DNA from 2 places in the Bacillus sp. JJ1533 genome. Region 2 is predicted to be linked to the other one. Evidence: riboswitches for the same ligand, from Rfam matches in the RefSeq annotation. Region 2 holds a riboswitch; the other holds the start of a gene.
What was found. Region 2 has a riboswitch for thiamine pyrophosphate ahead of thiM (hydroxyethylthiazole kinase). Riboswitches for the same ligand answer to the same signal wherever they lie in the genome.
Positions count from the first base shown of each region.

Region 1: linked by a shared signal. The riboswitch ahead of V7138_RS06885 (thiamine phosphate synthase) and the one ahead of thiM (hydroxyethylthiazole kinase) in region 2 are both predicted to bind thiamine pyrophosphate.

Region 1 is NZ_JBALOV010000013.1:65,223-68,840, forward strand. Features, by position in the region: gene V7138_RS06875 (ATP-binding protein) at 1-97, opposite strand, end outside; gene V7138_RS06880 (DUF4145 domain-containing protein) at 496-1,602, opposite strand; TPP riboswitch at 1,881-1,990, shown strand; gene V7138_RS06885 (thiamine phosphate synthase) at 2,109-2,711, shown strand; gene thiO (glycine oxidase ThiO) at 2,701-3,618, shown strand, end outside.
Region 2 is NZ_JBALOV010000053.1:61,575-65,192, reverse strand. Features, by position in the region: gene V7138_RS23815 (HAAS signaling domain-containing protein) at 1-967, opposite strand, end outside; gene V7138_RS23810 (PadR family transcriptional regulator) at 954-1,301, opposite strand; TPP riboswitch at 1,437-1,546, shown strand; gene thiM (hydroxyethylthiazole kinase) at 1,603-2,427, shown strand; gene thiE (thiamine phosphate synthase) at 2,414-3,061, shown strand; gene thiD (bifunctional hydroxymethylpyrimidine kinase/phosphomethylpyrimidine kinase) at 3,063-3,618, shown strand, end outside.

The DNA of each region.
Region 1 (3,618 bases), on a different contig from region 2:
TATTTTTGACATTTGTTTCAATTAAATGGGGAATAAATAATAGAAAGACTACCAAAAAAAGCATATTTAATAATAATGTTTCGATATAAGTAAACACCTTACTCCCCCTATTTACTGTTAGAAGATCATCATATGAAACTATCCGACACGGCCAAATGTTATATGGATATTGAATATTAAGAGAATCATCTCTTTTCTTGTCGAATAAATATTCCATTGTTAATAAATGGAACTATTATGAGGGTTAATTCGCCTTCCTAAGGATTGCTCCTATAAATTCGTCAAAAAACAAGAATTTCCTGCTAATTTTTCGGCCATAAACTCAATTTTTATTAAATTTTACACTTAATTGTGAACGGATATTGTTTTGAAGCGAAATGATGATTATTCATTTTAATAGAGTGCTCTCGGGGATAATCAACACCTGAGGATATTGCCACTACAAAAAAGACACCTAGCAAGGGTGCCTTAGAAACCATAGGTAAGTAAACACGTTTACTTACCCTTCAACTGCCCAAACAATCTCCCTACATTCACAACTCCGACATTTTTATATTTTCCAAGAATCACCAACTCTTTTGGAAGGTGTCCAACAGTATGGATTCCGTCTTCATTTAATTGTTCTATGAGACTTGGAATTCCAGTAAATTCGTCCTTCGTTAGTGGTATTTTTTTCAGTGCATCTGTTAGGATAATGTAATCTGACTTATAAAATAAAAAAAGGTCACCAGGTCGTTCAAGGGTAACTTTTCTACGAATCTTTTCTTCTTCAATAAAGATTTTTAGTTCTTCAAACAATTGCTTGTCATTATTTTCATTGAATCGTTTCACATGCTTATGAAGGTTTTCGAGATTGCTAGGTAATTCACTCATGATTCGCGCCTGCTGTTCCGCACCTAATCTGATTAAAAAGGTCTCCGATTTATCAAACCGTTGTGGTAATAAAAAAGCATCACGTAGAAAATAAGGAACTTCAAGTGTGTCCCCTTTATATTCAATTGTACGAATCGTTGTGTACCCTGGCTCTGCCATTTTTTCTGGTTCAGCATCGGTTGAAGCAGAAACTTCATGGCGTGCTTTTTGATTTGTAGTTCCCTTTTTCATAGAAGCAACTAATAAACCCTCTAGTGATTTCAAACGGAGCTCCAATTCGGTAATGTCATAACGTTCTTCCTTCGGAGGTGTTGGATCCTGGTATTCCGGGACCTCAATCGATAATAAGGTGTACACTTCGACGAACCATCTGACAATCCTGTATATGGCTTCCCATGATAAAAGGGCTTCAGAAAAACGAAACTTTCGTTTGTCATGTGAGGCTTGATTACCTAGTTGACGAACTAGATGAAGAGCATCTCTTATTTCAGTTGTAAGAATTCCTTCATTATCTAAAATAGTGAGTCTCCCTTTTAATGTTATACGCGGATCTTCTTTCATTTTTTCATATTTCATTACTTGTTGAAGAATATTTTCAATAAGTACCCTTGAATGGGTAAGCATCGTACGTGGGCTCGAAAAGATGGTATTTTCTAATTCTCTCGCTAAAAAGGCTAGTTCCTTGGATATAGGTTCTAAAAATCTATAAAAATACGAAGATGAATTCATGACATGGTGTTCCTTTCCCGACCGCATAATGAAGGCCAGAATCTTTTTATATAGACTCAGGCCGTCTTTAAGATATTTATTTTAGATGAAATGAAGAGGACAATCAATGGTTTTTACACATTTAAACGTTTTGAAATTTTTGCGTATGAGGCAAAAACCAGGATAATCCGGGTACCACAATGGGACAACAAACCTGTCCTTCTGTCCCAACCTTTGATTCATATCCCTTTTCAATTCACCTTAATTGTGTTAATTTTAATATATAATTAAATATTTTGTATTTTCACTAGGGGAACTCTTGATAAGAGCTGAGAAAAAAGTAGTTACTTTGAAACCCTCATTACCTGAACAGGCTTGTACCTGCGTAGGAATGTGGTAAAGGCAATTTTGATTGTTTATGTACAATACAAACCACTTTCCTGCATTGGAGAGTGGTTTTTTGTTGTGCTTTTACCGTTCTATTCCTTTTAATGCTACAAGTAGACGAACGAAAACGGAGGAATCAGATGAAATTAATCGCTGTGACAGATGATCAACACACCGTAGAAGCTCTAGCTGAAAAAATTACCACGATTAAAGATGTGATTGATTTTGTACAAATTAGAGAAAAAACAAAGTCAGTCAGAGAACTTCTAACATTAATCGAGTCTTTACTCATTAATGGTGTGGAAAAAGAAAAAATCATAATAAATGACCGCTTAGATGTTGCATTATGTATGGGCATTCCTACTGTTCACTTACCTGAGCATGGACTTCCTATACAAATGATTAAACAACGGTACCCTCATATACGGGTTGGCTGCAGTGTTCATTCATTTGAAAAAGCAACAGAAGCTGAAATACATGGAGCAGATTATGTCCTCTATGGTCACTGCTTTGAAACAAGTAGCAAGCAGGGATTGCCTCCAAATGGGATTGAACCCATTCTACATATGAAAGAAGAAATGAAAATCCCTGTCTATGCAATTGGTGGCATAACGCTAGAAAACATTCAATCTATCAAACTTGTTGAGGCAGATGGGATAGCACTCATGTCCAGTATTTTTAACGCTGATAATCCCCTTTTGATAACCAAAAAACTAAATGAGGCGATTCAACATGAAGAATAATTATGAAGTAGTTGTTATTGGTGGTGGGATTATTGGTTCTTCTATTGCCTATTTCTTAGCAAAGGCACATGTAGAGGTGGCATTGTTTGAAGAGGGACAAATAGGAATGAAAACAACGAAAGCGGCTGCTGGCATGCTCGGTGCACATTCAGAAAGTGATGGTGATTACTCCCTCTTCTTCCCTTTTGCAAGATCAAGCCAACTGGAATACACCCGTTTAAAGGATGAACTATATGAAACAAGTGGTGTTGATATTGGGTATAGGACGGGAGGGATACTAAAGCTAGCTTTCACTAATGAAGACAAGCAAAATCTCGATTCGCTTCTTAAGCTGCCGACAGTCAAATGGTTGAACCGACATGAAGTTAAAAGGATGGAGCCTGAGATTAACGATGATGTACTAGGTGCTGCTTATATCCAAGATGATGTGAGTGTAATTCCTACCAGTACTTGTGAGGCTTTTGCAAAAGCCGCTCAGATACATGGTGCTTCTATTGTTGAAAATTGTTATGTATATGAAATCGACAAAAAGGATAGCAACTACATCGTTAAAACAGAAAAAGGCAATGTTGAAGCTAAGCATATCGTTATAGCTACAGGGGTTTATAGCAACAAACTATTTAAGAACCTTGGAATATCTGAACAGTTATCACCTGTTAAAGGAGAAAGTTTAATCATTCAACATCACAATCAGATGTTACAGCACACGTTGTTTTACGATAAATCTTACATCGTGCCAAGAAATAAAGGCAAGCTTGTCATTGGTGCAACGATGGTTCAGGATGACTGGAATGATTCAATTAGCCTACAAAGTGTTCAATTTTTAATTGATAAAGCAAAAGAGATGCTCCCCTCTTCTATAAACTGGAAGATTGACGGATTTACTGCAGGCTTAAGACCTACCACC
Region 2 (3,618 bases):
ATATAGAGATAGCTGCAGAAACAATAAATGAAGCAAGTACAGTGGCAATGACCCATATTTTAAACTGATTATCACTGATATTAAATAAATCAGTCATATAGGAGATAAAATCTTGGTTTAAGATATTAGGATCTAAAAAGATGATGATAAGGATTATAGTTGAAAATACTTGAAAGATTGTATTGAAGATAGCCATTCTTTTCGTCCAATGTCCTTTGATTAGTTTATAAAGGGCTAATGCTATTTCCAATCCGATTACAATTACAACGATCGGCCAAAACGTAAGCAAAACCTCTTGATTTAAGGCTGGGGTTACAAATTCTAGACCGTTATTTCCGCCTTCGTAGATACCTAGAAGCTGATTGGCATAAAAATAAAGAGTTGCCCAGATTGCCGTCCAAAATAAGGCACCAAATACTTCAAATTTTGAAATTGCTTTTTTCTTAGGAATATAGGTGATATTTTTCAAATCATCTGGAGTCCATTTTTGAAGACTAGTTGTTAGAGGTTGGTCATCTTTTCCTTTATCTACTCTTTCGATAACAGCAAATACTATGGTGAACCAAAAGAATGTTTGAATTGAAACGTCAATGATTCTCCAAATCCCAGTGCCTATGATATCCAAAACGACATTAATAATCGATTCTCCACTTTGGTACCCGATAAAATATTCTGCAAACATCGTGATGAATGCAACAACCGCGGCAATCGGCACAATCATTTTTAACAAGTTTACATACACGTCAAAATAACGTGGACCAATAAGGTACATTGGTCGCTCTCGATAATTGTTAGCCAATTTTACAGGGCTCCCTAATTTCTCGAGTGCAGTTTTTACATCTGCTTCATTGTAATCATCTGGCAACATATCCTCGATGGTCGACCTTAGTTCAAGTGCGATATCGTCACGCATTTTTTCAGGAAGTCTTCTTGTTACCTCCTGAATATAGATATCAATCAGATTCATAATCTTCCTCTCCCTCTAGCAAGCTATATAGCTCTTTTGAACTTTGAATCCACTCCTTTTTTAACTGTAAAAAAATCTCGAGCCCGTATTCACTTAAAACATAGTATTTTCGGGGTCTGCTTTCAGACGTATCCCAACTGCTTGTGACCAATTCCTGTTTTTCAAGTCTGCGAAGCAAGGGATATAAGGTACTTTGGTCAATCGAAATTCCCGAACCCTCTAATAATTGAACAAGGGAATACCCATATTGCGGGGTTCGTAATTGACTTAAAACCGCCAGTGTCAATGTTCCTCTTCTAAGTTCAGTCATTAATGAGTTTAATAAGTTACTCATTCACCCACCTCATTTTTTATTACTATATGACATACAGTATTTGTTTTATACTATGTAACGTACACTATTGTTGTGACGAAAGCAATAAACCATTTTAATGACAGATTTTTTTCGTATGGTATAATAAAAACAATTAAATATAAATAGGGGAGCTCACACATGTGGGCTGAGAGTAAGCGAAACGTAGCTTTGACCCTTAACCTGATTTGGATAATGCCAACGTAGGGAATATAGTAAGTATGTGTATTCATGCGGTATATCTTTTTCAGGTATACCGCATTTTTATTTAGGAGGAGAAACAATGTTTGAGCAAATCATCAAAAATGTAAGAGAAAAAACACCGCTTGTACATAATATTACAAACTATGTGACGGTAAATGATGTTGCAAATATTGTGCTTGCTTGTGGAGGTTCACCGATTATGGCTGACGATCCAAAGGAAGTGGCGGATATTACAAGTATTTGTAACGCGCTGGTCATTAATATTGGAACATTGAATGAACGAACGATTGAATCGATGATATTAGCAGGAAAAGCTGCAAATCAATTGGGTCATCCTGTTGTTTTAGACCCGGTTGGGGCAGGGGCATCGAGCCTAAGAACGGATACGGTCTATCGCCTTTTAAACGAAGTAAAGTTTGCTGTAATCCGAGGGAATTTATCAGAGATAAAAACCGTTCATGCTGGTAGTGGCCATACAAAAGGTGTGGATGCAGCCGATGAGGATGTCATGAATGAAGGAAATATAAATGAAATGGTTCAATTTGCGAAAAGGGTAAGCAAACAAACAGATGCGGTTATTGCAATCACAGGTGCTATTGATATTGTTGCAAACCAGGAAGATGCTTTTGTCATCAGAAATGGTCATCCAATGATGTCTAAAATTACAGGAACGGGATGCATGCTTTCAGCGGTAGTGGCTGCTTATTGTGGTGCAAATCCTCAGGAAATTTTAAAGAGCACGGCCGCTGCGGTGAGCGCGATGGGGTATTGCGGAGAACTGGCACATCAAAAAGTTGAAGAACTAAATGGGGGCACCTCATCATTTCGAACCTATTTGATTGATACGATAAGCAAATTAGATTATACACTACTCCAAGGTGGGATGAACATTGAAAGTCGATAAAAATGAAATGCTATTATACGCAGTAACAGACCGTGCCTGGACAGGCAATCAGACTTTAATCGAGCAAGTAGAAGCAGCGCTACAAGGTGGCATTACTTTTCTGCAACTAAGAGAAAAAAAACTCGATTATGATGAGTTTTTACAGGAAGCAATCGAACTTAAAATGCTAACTGCTTTTTATCATGTTCCATTTGTGATTAATGACAATGTCGAGATTGCACTAGCATGTGATGCAGATGGTGTGCATGTTGGCCAAGGGGATATGCCTGTTGAAAAAGTCCGTGAGTTAATTGGAACGGATAAAATTCTTGGGGTATCGGCTCAAACTGTGGAACAAGCCATTGCTGCTGAAAAAGCAGGTGCGGATTATCTCGGGATAGGGTCTGTCTTTCCGACAAACACAAAGCTGGATGCGGAGCCGATGGCATTTGAAACTGTCCGAGAAATTTGCAGAAGCGTTTCGATTCCAATCGTTGCCATTGGAGGAATTAACAAAGAGAATGTTTTAGACTTGGCTGGAAGTGGGGTAGATGGAGTCGCTGTTGTGTCTGCAATCTTTGCACAGTCCGATATCACTACAGCCACTAAAGAATTGCGAGAACTTTCAACTGAGATGGTAAGGAGGGGAAATTAACATGAAAAAGGTCCTAACGATTGCAGGCTCTGACTGTAGTGGGGGTGCGGGAATTCAAGCGGATATCAAAACAATCACTGCTCATAAAATGTATGCGATGAGTGCCATTACGGCTCTGACCGCTCAAAATACCACAGGGGTATATGGCGTGCTTGATTCCACTCCTGAATTTGTTGGCCAACAGCTTGATTGCATAATGACTGATATTTTTCCGGATAGTGTAAAAATAGGGATGGTGTCCTCACCTGAAATTATTAACAAAATCGTGGAGAAAATAGAGGAATATCAACCTCGAAATATTGTGGTAGACCCGGTCATGATATCAACAAGCGGTAGCAGACTATTGAGTGAATCAGCAATGGATGCCCTCATTACGAGATTAATCCCTCTTGCGACCATTATTACACCGAATATTCATGAGGCTGAAGCCCTTTGTGGAATGGAGATTCGGACGAAGGAAGACATGCAAGTGGCGGCTCAAAAATTATCCGAAATGTATAAGGGTGCGATTTTAGTTAAAGGGGGTCATCTTGAGGATACAGCAGACGATCTCTTAT